Regions from separate parts of the Alteromonas sp. 5NW40-0090 genome, predicted to be linked through region 1. Evidence: predicted binding sites of a transcription regulator. Region 1 holds the regulator's gene; each other region holds the start of a gene.
The links. The regulator sigma-54, encoded in region 1, starts transcription at its own class of promoters, with help from an activator protein. The targets are predictions, from matches to a motif close to GTTGGCACGNNNNTNGNNT.
Positions count from the first base shown of each region.

Region 2: a site for sigma-54 is predicted at 1,402-1,420, ahead of AC27KT_RS13480 (DUF3192 domain-containing protein). Genes of this name have one in related genera too.
Region 3: a site for sigma-54 is predicted at 1,597-1,615, ahead of AC27KT_RS10250 (manganese efflux pump MntP). Genes of this name have one in related genera too.
Region 4: a site for sigma-54 is predicted at 1,844-1,862, ahead of fliE (flagellar hook-basal body complex protein FliE). Genes of this name have one in related genera too.

Region 1 is NZ_BAAJLT010000008.1:239,976-243,093, forward strand. Features, by position in the region: gene ptsN (PTS IIA-like nitrogen regulatory protein PtsN) at 1-171, opposite strand, end outside; gene hpf (ribosome hibernation promoting factor) at 185-472, opposite strand; gene AC27KT_RS12005 (RNA polymerase factor sigma-54) at 503-1,984, opposite strand; gene lptB (LPS export ABC transporter ATP-binding protein) at 2,058-2,783, opposite strand; gene lptA (lipopolysaccharide transport periplasmic protein LptA) at 2,786-3,118, opposite strand, start outside.
Region 2 is NZ_BAAJLT010000010.1:45,814-48,931, forward strand. Features, by position in the region: gene AC27KT_RS13475 (GNAT family N-acetyltransferase) at 36-683, opposite strand; gene AC27KT_RS13480 (DUF3192 domain-containing protein) at 904-1,269, opposite strand; gene AC27KT_RS13485 (hypothetical protein) at 1,568-1,879, shown strand; gene syd (SecY-interacting protein) at 1,939-2,481, opposite strand; gene queF (NADPH-dependent 7-cyano-7-deazaguanine reductase QueF) at 2,627-3,118, shown strand, end outside.
Region 3 is NZ_BAAJLT010000007.1:93,533-96,650, forward strand. Features, by position in the region: gene AC27KT_RS10240 (MBL fold metallo-hydrolase RNA specificity domain-containing protein) at 1-587, shown strand, start outside; gene AC27KT_RS10245 (YceB family lipoprotein) at 614-1,171, opposite strand; yybP-ykoY riboswitch at 1,506-1,633, shown strand; gene AC27KT_RS10250 (manganese efflux pump MntP) at 1,686-2,243, shown strand; gene AC27KT_RS10255 (WD40/YVTN/BNR-like repeat-containing protein) at 2,460-3,118, shown strand, end outside.
Region 4 is NZ_BAAJLT010000001.1:404,233-407,350, reverse strand. Features, by position in the region: gene AC27KT_RS01790 (sensor histidine kinase) at 1-312, shown strand, start outside; gene AC27KT_RS01785 (sigma-54-dependent transcriptional regulator) at 329-1,666, shown strand; gene fliE (flagellar hook-basal body complex protein FliE) at 1,930-2,265, shown strand; gene fliF (flagellar basal-body MS-ring/collar protein FliF) at 2,278-3,118, shown strand, end outside.

The DNA.
Region 1 (3,118 bases):
TGTACTACCCATCCGTTCTCGAGCCATTAAGCTATTAAGTACCGTTGCCTGGTCAATGTTATCGTTTTGCTTGGCAGCGATATCAGCGATGATCTCAAGAATTCGCTTTTTACTATTACACTGAACCGCACACTCGGTGCGGTCCAGACTTACGATGGCTTGTATATCCATGCTCAATTAACTACTAATGTTTTTTCAGTTTTTCCTTATGCTTGATTACCTGCCGGTCGAGTTTATCAACCATGCTGTCAATCGCCGCATACATGTCGGTGTTTTCTGAGGATGCGAATACTTCAGCGCCACTTAAATGAACGGTCGCTTCGGCTTTTTGATTTAATTTTTCAACGTTCAGGATGACATGCACATTAGAAATGTGATCAAAGTGACGTTCAAGTTTGCTGAACTTCGTATCGACATAATTACGCAAAGAGTCGGTGATTTCGACATGATGACCAGTAAGGTTGATTTGCATATTTCGTCTTCCTTATATTATTAAGCCCGTTTAAATAAGGCTTTTGCGTTGGTTCGACGGCGGGATCGATAACGATTCCCGGTATTTTGCTATTGTTCGCCGAGCGACTTTTATGCCTTGCTCGGCTAACAATGAAGCAATCTTGCTATCACTTAGCGGCTTACTAGGATTTTCTGCGGCCACTAACTTCTTGATCAATGCACGAATCGCTGTGGATGAACACTCACCACCGGACTCGGTTGCAACGTGGCTTGAGAAGAAATACTTCAATTCGAAAATACCACGCGGCGTATGCATATACTTTTGCGTTGTCACACGTGAAATAGTCGATTCGTGCATATCTACCATTTCTGCGACATCATTTAGCACCATTGGTTTCATCATTTCCGGGCCGTGCTCAAAAAAGCCCATTTGCTGTTGCACAATGCAGTTGGCTACCTTCATTAAGGTATCGTTACGAGACTCAAGGCTCTTTATGAACCACTTGGCTTCTTGCATGTGTGAGCGGATGAATTGCGAGTCACTACTGTTTTTGGCACGGCGACTCATGGCAGCGTATTGCTGGTTTACGCTTAATTTAGGCAAACTGTCAGGGTTCAGCTCAACCACCCAACGGCCATTCTTCTTGGTTACAGAGACATCAGGAATAACGTACTCAGGCTCTTTAGTAACTAAAGCACTACCTGGGCGAGGATTCAAGGTTTGAAGCAAACGCATTGCCTCGCGCAGCTGGTCTTCTTTCAAGCGACTTTTTCGCATCAGGGTGCGATAGTCTTTGCTGCTGAGTAAGTCTGAATATTCTTCGATAAGTTGTTTCGCTTCTACAAGCCACGGCGTGTCTTCTGAAAACTGACGCAACTGCACCATAAGACATTCTTGTGGAGAGCGTGAGCCAGAGCCAATAGGGTCGAACATCTGAATGCGCTTAAGCACACATTCTATTTCGTCCATCTCTATCGGCTCTTCTAAATCGTCGTCATTTACCGCTTCTAAAATATCCTCAAGGGTAACCGTTAGATAACCGGATTCGTCGATAGAGTCGATGATAGCAGTAGCAATTGCGCGGTCAGTGTCTGAAAAGTGAGTGAGGCGCATTTGCCAAAGCAAGTGCTCTTGGATGTCTTCAGTGGTCTCACCTTGGAAGATTTGTTCATCATCATTAGATGGGCCAGGTGCAGGCGCAGAAGACGCGGAGTAATACTCATCCCATGTGCTGTCGATTGGCAGCTCGTCTGGAAGATCGTTTTTCTCTAGCGCATCGCCCGCTTCCAATGTATCACTTGAAGCAGAAGCCGTTGCTTCAGATGCACTATCATCATTATCGATGTTGTTCTTCTCTAGCTGTGCCTCGTCATTGCCTTCTTCCACTTCCAATAGTGGGTTTGAATCGAGTGCTTCTTGTATCTCTTGCTGGAGATCAAGCGTAGAAAGCTGCAGCAGTTTAATGGCCTGCTGAAGCTGAGGTGTCATTGTAAGTTGTTGGCTAAATTTTAGCTGTAAAGATGGTTTCATCTACGTCTTATTTAAATGCTCTAAATTGAATATACCAGAGCTAAACTGAAAAATGACAATTCGGTTACACAAACTATAGCCTGAATTGTTCGCCTAGGTATACATCCCTTACTTTTTGATTACTTAAAACCTGTTCCGCCGTTCCTTGCGCAATAAGCTCGCCATGACTCACAATGTACGCTTTCTCGCAAACATCCAATGTTTCGCGTACGTTATGGTCCGTGATAAGGATACCAATGCCCCTATCCCGAAGATGTTGTATTATCTTCTTTATATCATTAACTGATATTGGATCAACACCAGCAAATGGTTCATCTAACAAAATAAATTGTGGTTTTGCGGCCAAAGCGCGTGCTATTTCAACACGACGGCGCTCGCCACCTGACAAACTCATCCCCGTACTATTACGTATATGGTTGATATTAAATTCATCAAGTAGGGCGTCGGCTTCTTCTTCTTGCTGCTGTGAATTTAAATCTTTACGGGTTTGTAAAATAGCCATGATATTTTCATGTACCGTAAGCTTTCTAAAAATTGATGCTTCCTGTGGAAGGTAGCCTATGCCGCGGCGTGCGCGCTCGTGCATTGGTTGATGAGTGAGTTCGTTGTCGTCAATCTCAATCTTACCTTTATCTAGGTTTACCAAGCCGACAATCATATAAAATGTAGTGGTCTTACCAGCGCCATTAGGCCCAAGAAGGCCGACTATTTGACCCGTTGAGACAGAAAGACTCACATCGCGAACAACCTGTCGTGACTTGTAGGCTTTAGCAAGGTTTTTAGCACTCAAAGTAGCCATTGCTATTCATTGTCCTTGTTATCTTTCTTTGACGATGTTTTGCGAATAGTTTCCGGCGTAAATACCGTAGTTACCCGGCCTTCGCCATTTTTACCCGCTCCACCGGTTGCAAGTAATTGCTCGGTAATCATATCAAAAGTAATCTTGTCGCCTTGCACTTTACTGGTGTCCTGCTGTAGCTCAGCGCTGCCTGCCAGAGAGATGGTACGATTAGCCACTTCATAGCGTATCTCATTGGCCTTTGCTGACACTGGCGTACCGTCCTCAAGCGATTGAGAATAGCTAGCAGGGTTACCCCGTGCGATAAATATTTCTCGTCCGCTGCCGTCTGTAGC
Region 2 (3,118 bases), on a different contig from region 1:
GTTTTGGTAGGAGTATCACATCGAATAAAAAAGCATCACTTTAGTCTGAACATTACCTCACCGTTCACATGAGAAAGGCTTAGTTGTCCTACAACCTGATAATTGTCATCGTTAAAGAAAGCCCGATGTTTTTCTATGGTCACGAATACCGAAACACCCTCACTTTTGTCATCTTCCTCTATCACGCTATCAATTGCGCCAAGTAATATATGCCCAAGCCCATGATGTTGATAATCTGGATGTACTGCGATGAAACTCAACATGTGGAAATTATCGGCGGGAACTAATGCTCGCACTTTTTCTTCTTTCTCTAGCATTTGCTTTGTACCGAACAAACCTGCCGTCAAAAGCATCCGCAGTCTCCAGTGCCAGTAACGCCCTGAACCAAATGCTGCATCGGGCGCGGTCAAGCATGCAACGGCAATAAGCCGCTCATCATCGAACAAGCCAATCATAGGCTGCTCTGCAACCCAAAATGCATTGAGCTCTTCACGGATAGCTGACCGTAGACGGCTTTCATAACCTTCTTTTTCTGCTTGGAAAATGTCAATGAACAATGGGTCATCTACGTACGCATTGTAAAGAATAGAGGCGGCAACTTTGAGATCATCTACAGATAGATAGATGGCTTTAACCGTGTCTTGCAAGGGGGCTATTGCATTATTAATAGCATCAGTATTCATCAGGGGATCCTTGTACGCAAAGTTATACAACTGCTTTTACCCACTTAAACAAAATGGGAGAAGTGGACACTACCGCACAACTTTTATCATTGCGCCAACCACCCACTTAAACTGTTCAAACTTTAGCCTACGCGAAAACCCCCTACATGTTAACTTTTTATTAACATTTAAAAATAGTAAGTAATACCTACTTTCGTATCAATTACCAACTGACGATTTATTAGTGCATTAAGCTGTAAGCACTGTCACCCCAGCCTACTAAGTTTCCATTTCTGAAAACCAACGGCGTACACTCATCTTTTGTGGTGATACCATCGCCCATCGTTTTTTGAGTTCGGTAGTAAAGTACGCGATATGTGCCGTCTTGCTTTTCGAATAGTTCGTTGAAATCCGCAACGCCCATTTTTCTCAATACACTTTCGTAAGTTGTCCCTGTTTCAAGATTCGCAATGTGTTTACGATTGTTAAACTCTCTGTCTTCCCAATCAGCACCATAGTGACTATCTGAACCGCCACCTACTGATACGACACAACCTGAAAGCAAAACTGAAGATGCCAAAGCGACTGAAAGAAGAACCGTTTTCATGTGAATTCCTTAATTATGTGTGTTGTTTTTATTCGATACTACGCCTACTTTGTGAACCGACACTGAATAGACATAAATACGCTAACGTTAGAACCACTGCGTTTATGCGTGATAATGTAATTTATGATTGATAAACAAGATTAAGGCCAAAAATTAAACCATTGATTTTTATGATAATTTTAATGAAACCATTCTAAGAAGACTTTAAAAAATAGTGAAATCAGTAACTTATTAGTGAAATTGACTACGTAGACAGGCTACACTGCTACTATTCACGACTTTGAACCATTTTCGTATTATGAGTAACGCTAACCTGCAGCAACTTCACGTTTTGTGCCTTCAAATGCATAAAGAAGGAAAAACACCGTCCGTAGGCATTTTACGTGCAAAAGCACCCTTTAAGGTATCGGTAACCGAAGCTATTGAAGCGATTAAGCGATTTAACGCACACAAACCTAAGCTAGAGGTATCTAACGAAGAAAACGTATCGCAACAAAACCCTGTCGCCACAACTGATGAGTCGAGCAATTTGCATACACGGATAGAGACCTTAGAAAAAGAAGTGGCGGAGTTGAAGCGGGCGCTACATCAAATTATTAACGCCCAATAGCTTTTAGTCTTGCAGGCCGGTAATTTTAGGTCTGATTGACGTCAGTCAAAGCGTTAACGTCATATAGCAGGTGTAAGTTGCTCAATAAACACCGCAAGAGATGGCGCAAGAATTTTGGCAGGCTCTCTGCCAACCTGCTCGAGTGCCACTTCGCCACTTTCGTTGACAACGGTTAAAATAAAATCTTCTTCGTCAGTTAAACCAAAAAACAATGTTGGCGCTTGCCTAAGTCTTTGCTTCATCAACAAATGCCCAATCAAGTTTTGCTGAAGTCGCTCGAAATCTTCGGAATTGAAAACTTGAAGCAATTCACAGCGACCTTGCGGGGCGTTAGCCTTTAAATTATCGCTGTAGTAACGAGTAAAATACTCGCAGTAGTCAGGATTTAGCTTTAGCGATAATGCCTCTTCAACATTACTGAAAGACTGCACAGGCGATTGAAGCGTAGGAGACCATCTTACAAGTTCACCGTCTTGCGCCGTCCTCTCATAGCACGGCGAGGACCACTCGCTATCAAATGCTATCTTGAGTCCCTCGCCCTCGGCCTGTTCGACATAAGATGATACAAATTTATCTAATTGTGCTGAAATTGTTAGAGCCATTATGACGTTACCTGCGTATTTTTGGGGTACACTATACAACTAAACAGTTAAGTCAATACTGGGGTTAATTCTACTGTGCTGTAAGACTGTGGGTCGCTGTGCAGTTCAACAATTTAAATCCCGCGTAGATGCATAAAAGGTTCTTATGTCGACGGACAACTCACCTCAAAAAATTACTATCTCTGCACCTGATGACCTCTCCTTGGGTAAACAGGTTGACTATGAATTTGAATATAACCCTGGCTTGTTGCAAGGCGTGCCGCGCAGTTTAAGTCGTGATACGTTAAACTTGGCCGGCTCAGGTTTACCTTTTGATGGCATAGATACCTGGACGGGATACGAGCTGTCTTGGCTTAATCTCAAGGGTAAACCTAATGTGGCAATTTTAGAGTGCCATGTCCCTATTACCTCGAAGAATCTAATTGAATCAAAATCGTTCAAACTGTATTTGAATAGCTTCAATCAAACAAAGTTTGCTTCGGCAGAAGACGTACAACAAGTACTACAAGCCGACTTATCAGCGTGCGCTGGAGAGCCTGTTAAGGTAAAGCTAATCCTTCCAGAGCAGTTTTCTTCGCTACAATTCCAAGAATTTAACGGAACCTTGTTAGATAGTCTGGATGTAGAAATCGATCAA
Region 3 (3,118 bases), on a different contig from region 1:
TAGATAGCCCAATGGCCATCGCGGTCACTGAAATTTATCACCGTTATCAAGATGTTTATAATGATGAAGATCTCGATGCCATTGAAGAAAGTGCTGAGCGTGCGCATAGCCACAACCAAAGCTTACATTCCCTACTGCCCATTTTGAGCTACACCACATCAACGGAAGAGTCTATTGCGCTTAATAAAGTAGTAAGTGGTGCCATTATTATTGCTGGCAGTGGCATGTGCAACGGAGGTCGTATTCGACATCATTTAAAGCAAAATTTATGGCGTAAGCAGTCACACGTGGTGTTTGTCGGCTTTCAGGCAATGGGTACGCCGGGACGAAAAATTATCGACGGCGCGACACACATGAAAATGGCTGGAGAAAATATTATTGTGCGCGCACAAATCCATACATTAGGAGGGTTTTCAGCGCATGCGAGTCAAGAGCAGCTTATCGGCTGGCTATCGCATTTTACTAAGCCACCGAAAGTTTACCTCGTTCACGGAGAAGATGGCGCTAAACAGGAATTGCAAAGCGCCATAAGGAACAAAGGGGGGAATGCTTCTATTCCGCAACTAAACGACATAGTAAGCTTTTAACCAGCTTGGAAGTAGCGGCTACTGGGCTATTGCTTAGGTCTAAGTGCGAGCTGCCCTTGCTCTACGGTTAGCTGCAAGGGTACGGTTGAAAGCATGCTTACTGCTTTGTTTGAAGGGTCTAAGCGATAAACAGGGTTATTGGCTAAATAGCCATTAATGAGCTGCATGAATTCGCCGCTGACAGGTGCTAAGTTACCTTTAAAGCCGCCTGCATCAATGGTGCTGTCGAGTAATGACAGTGAACGCACAAAAATGGCCTTCTCTTCGCTGTCATAGTAAGGCGTGCCTTCCAGCGAAAGGCTTACTTTTGCAGGGTAGTTCAAACCAAACGCACTGACACGTGCCGTCGCAATAGCGCCTAACTGCACCACGTCTCTGCCATCTGGGCCTATAGTTGCTGTCATGTCCTGCACGTCTAAATACAGAGGAATACCTGCAAGTGAAGTTCGCTTTTGCAGCTTACTTACTTGGCTATCAAGTACTTGTTCTAACTCGGCATTAGAAACGGTATAAACCGCCAGTTGAGATAGCGTCGCGCAGCCTGCAAGTAAGGTAGCGAAGGCAACAGAAAGTAGAATTCTCATAAAAGGTCTCTTTTAGCAATAAGTTGTTGAATTACACAGCGTGAGCCTTGAATACTCATGCTGCAACAACGAAGTGCTTGTATTGTACGGGCTCAGGTAAGGAATAAACAATGAAATCGTTAAACCGCTAAGACAGCGGCCTATTCGGGGAATCCATGAGTAGGAGAAAGGCACAAAGCGTAACGCTTAGAAAATACTGGGTTGCCAACTCTTAATGACCACTGGTGGAATATGTGCAATCGAAAGAGCGTGAACATGCCGTCATTTATATCTCAAGTTGGGCAGTTTGTCGCAATCAACTTGATTAGTTTATAGCAGCTGTATTACCGTGTCGCTCTCGGTTGGGGAGTAGCCTGTTTCCGTTTCAAATGGAAAAGTTTGTATCAACATAATTGGTCACATTACCATGGTACAAACACCTCTTGGTTGGCGAGACCATCGATAAGTCCACGCTTAAAGGTCAGGCGTGTGGATTTGTCATGGACTCAATTAGCCTGACCGGAGTTCTAAAACTATGAGTATCTTCGCTCTTATCTTGCTAGCCTTTGCTATGTCAACAGATGCGTTTGCCGCCGCGATAGGCAAAGGTGTCAAAATCAACCGCCCTCGTTTAAGTTTTGCCCTTAAAATTGGCCTTTTGTTCGGACTCATAGAGGCAACAACCCCATTTATAGGCTGGTTCATTGGTCGCGCAGCGTCTTCATACGTTGAAGCATGGGATCATTGGATTGCGCTAATCATTCTTTCTGGTTTTGGTGTTCATATGGTACTCGAGAGCCTGAAACCTGCCGAAGAAGAGTCAACGTCTCAAAAACAATCCTTTATTTTGTTGTGTATTACTGCGTTAGGTACAAGCATCGACGCAATGGCAGTGGGGGCAAGTCTCGCGCTAATTGAGGTGAATATTGCTATTGCTGCGACGTTAATTGGGATAGCCACTTTTTCGATGGTAACTATTGGCATTATGTTGGGCAGTGTTATGGGAACATTGATAGGTAAACGAGCAGAGACATTTGGTGGCATTGTGCTTGTTTCGGTAGGTGTTTGGATCTTCGCAAGCCACACACTTTAGCCTTTTATAGACGCAACTGCCCTGCCGTAGAGAAGTTGCGTCATTAGTTTCCAGCAGCGGCGTGAAAAGACGCCGCATCCAGTATTTCGTTGTTCCTATTCCCTTTCTATGAACGTTTAAAGCGTTCGTTACAAAAACTTTTGCTATAGCGCCTATAACAAAGCAGTATAAGAACTTCTTATTATTAAAAATAAAAAACACGACAAGGCACTATCTATGGTTTCACAGAGACTGGTTTCTCGGAAAATGGTGGCAGCTTTTGCTATTTGCGTAAGCGCACTTTCTGGTTTCTCGCATTCTGCATTCGCACTTGAAGATACAGTTAACCCTGAACTTTTCGATAAAATGGAGTATCGCTTTATTGGGCCCTATCGCGGTGGGCGTTCGGTAGCGGTTACAGGGGTTGAAGGCAATACCAACCTTTATTTTATGGGCACCGCAGGTGGCGGTGTTTGGAAAACCGAAAACGCGGGTTTATCGTGGAAAGCCATATCTGATAAAACTTTCACATTGGGCAGTATTGGTTCTATCGCCGTTGCCCCCTCAGACCCTAATGTTATTTACGTAGGTACGGGTGAAGGCCCTATTCGAGGCGTAACCACTAGCCACGGTAAAGGTATCTATAAATCTACTGACGGCGGTGAAACATGGAAACTGGTGGGTTTAGATAAACGCGGTCAAATCCCCAAAATTCGCGTACATCCAACCAATCCCGACGTAGCCTGGGCGGCGGTACAAGGCAATATTTGGGGGCCTAATGAAGAGCGCGGTATATTCAAAACGGTAGACGGCGGTAAAACATGGCAGCACGTGTTAAAAGTGAATGCCGATACCGGCGCCGCTGACTTAGCAATCGATCCCACTAACCCCAGGAT
Region 4 (3,118 bases), on a different contig from region 1:
GCCAGTCAGGTTACTCCGAAAGGCGAGCTTGTACACGTACAGGCAACAGTGAGTGAGCAGCGTTTACATGTATCTGTGGTCGATAAAGGGCCTGGGGTGCCAGATAATCTAAAAAGCAAAATCTTTGAACCGTTTTTCACAACCAAAACTCACGGTACAGGTTTAGGTCTTGCGGTAGTGAAGTCAGTGGTAAATGCGCATAGCGGTTCACTTAACATCATTGATGTACCAGAAGGTGGGGCTTGCTTTAGCGTGTCATTACCGTGCTCGGCGCATGCTAAAACTTCACAAACATTGACTCATGTCGCGTAAGTCATAGGAGAGAATAATGTCTAAAACTACCATACTAATTGTTGAAGATGACGCGGGTTTACGCGAGGCGCTCCTAGACACTCTTTTGCTCGGTAACTATGACGTGGTTGCTGCCGATTGCGCGGAGCAAGCATTGATGATGCTATCGTCACAGAATGTGGACCTAGTGGTTAGCGATATACAAATGGGCGAAATGAGTGGCTTAACGCTGCTAAAAAGTATTAAAGCTAAATACCCCAATATGCCTGTGCTGTTAATGACGGCCTACGCCACCATTGATGATGCGGTTCAGGCCATGCGGGATGGTGCAACCGATTACCTATCAAAGCCTTTCGCCCCCGAAGTATTGTTAAATCTAGTGGGTCGCTACGCGCCTGCGCAAAAGATTGAGTCACGCACACCAATAGTAGCCGATCCTTCAAGCTTAAAATTACTTGAGCTTTCACGCAAAGTCGCGAAGTCTGAAGCGACCGTTATGGTCATGGGGCCAAGCGGGTCGGGTAAAGAGGTACTGTCTCGCTATATTCACGACCAGTCACCGCGAAGCGACGCGCCTTTTGTTGCCATCAACTGTGCTGCTATTCCAGAAAATATGTTGGAAGCGACTTTGTTTGGTTACGAAAAAGGGGCTTTTACTGGCGCTATCCAGGCCTGTCCGGGCAAGTTTGAACAAGCCCAAGACGGCACTCTGTTACTTGATGAAATAACCGAGATGGATTTGGCACTGCAGGCTAAATTACTGCGCGTGCTGCAAGAGCGTGAGGTAGAGCGCCTTGGCGGACGTAAAACCGTCAAACTCAACGTCCGTGTTATTGCTACTAGTAACCGAGATTTAAGAAAAGCAGTAGATGCAGGCGAATTCAGAGAAGATTTATACTACCGTTTAAATGTTTTCCCTATCGAATGGCGTCCATTGGCTCAACGTCCAGGAGATATTGTTCCGCTTGCGGAGCATCTTGTGCAGCGTCACGCTAGTTCACAAGGGCTGGGTACTATCAGATTAAGTGCTGCTGCGCGTAATAAATTGTCGCAATACAGCTGGCCAGGAAACGTTCGAGAATTAGAGAACGTGGTTCAGCGAGCGCTTATTCTTTGTGAAAACAATGAAATAGATGCCGGCGATTTAATGATTGACGAAGACATGTCAGCCTCGCTTGATGTTGTACAAGAGCAGGTTGAAGATAACAAACTCGGCTCAGAGCTTCGATATCAAGAACACCAAATTATTCTTGATACTTTGGTGTCGTGTAATGGTAAGCGTAAGGATGTTGCAGAAAAGCTAGGAATAAGCCCTCGAACCCTTCGTTATAAACTGGCGCGCATGCGTGAAGACGGCATTGAAGTGCCAGCCTAAGGTAACGACGACCTTAATATTATCTTCCTAAACCTTAATAAAGCGTATCCTCATAATCCGTCGCCTCTGTTGTGAAGAAGGCGGCGGTTTTTTGTTACTCACAATAAATCAAACGCCATAAATTTGGCTTACCCTCTCTTTTGTCACTTATCCTGTTGATGTAAAAGGGTTTTAAAAGTTGGCAAGCCCTTTGCTAAATCACTCATATAGATTATGTATTCGCCGGTGTTCAGGCGGTTTTTAAAGAAACACTAGGAGTGGTTATGGACGTTAAAGCCAATAGTTTGTATCAAGAAATGCAGAACATGATTGGGCAAACTCGTCTTCAAGTTAACGAGCCTCAACAGCAGCCGCTTAGTGAAGTTAATAGCTCGGCAAGTGATTTCTCGACCATGCTTAAGAATGCGGTAGATGGTGTAAATGGCATGCAGCTAGAATCAAAAGATGCACAGCAACGTTTTGAAATGGGTGATCCAAGTTTAAGTTTAGCGCAAGTTATGCTGACGAAAGAAAAGGCGGGCATTGCTTTTGAAGCCACTGTTCAAGTACGTAACAAAGTACTTGAAGCCTATAAAACAATAATGAACATGCCGGTATAGGTGGAGTAGGTTATGGCTGAAGCTACAGGTACAAACCTTACGGTTCCTGATCAAAATCAAGCGATGGACAATGAGCCAGAAAACAAATCTGGTTTTATGGATACGTTAGGGAGTGCAGATATGATGCGCCAAATGGCCCTTGTGGTTGTTTTGGTCATCTGCGTGGCCATCGCTATCTTTATTCTTATTTGGTCGCAAGAGCCTGATTATCGCCCCCTTGCGAAAATGGAAACCCAAGAGCTTATTGAAACCCTCGATTATATGGATGCGAATCAAATCGATTATAAGCTTGAAGGCAATACTGTTTATGTAAGAAGTGACGAGTTTCAAAATATCCGCCTAGGTATGACCCGCCAAGGGTTAACTAAAACCTCGGATGCAGGTACCGATATCATCATGCAGGACATGGGGTTTGGTGTGAGCCAGCGTGTTGAGATGGAACGTCTTAAACATGCGCGTGAACAACAGATTGCCTCGACCATCGAAGATATCGCAAGTATTCAAAAAGCCCGTGTTCTTTTAGCTATGCCAAAAGAGAACGTGTTTGCGCGAAGAGAGAAGAAAGCGTCGGCAACCGTTGTCCTAACGGCTAAGCGCGGCGCCGTAATCGCCGGTGAAGAAGTGGATGCGGTCGTTGATATCGTGGCATCTGCAGTTCAAAACATGGAGCCGTCTAAAGTAACAGTAACAGACAGCAATGGCCGCCTGCTTAATTCGGGTTCACAAGATTCAATGAGTGCCCGTGCCAGAAAAGAGTACGAAATTGAACGTCAGCGCGAGCAAGAGTATCTAGAAAAAATTGACGCTATACTGATTCCTGTATTGGGCATAGGTAACTACACGGCGCAAGCTG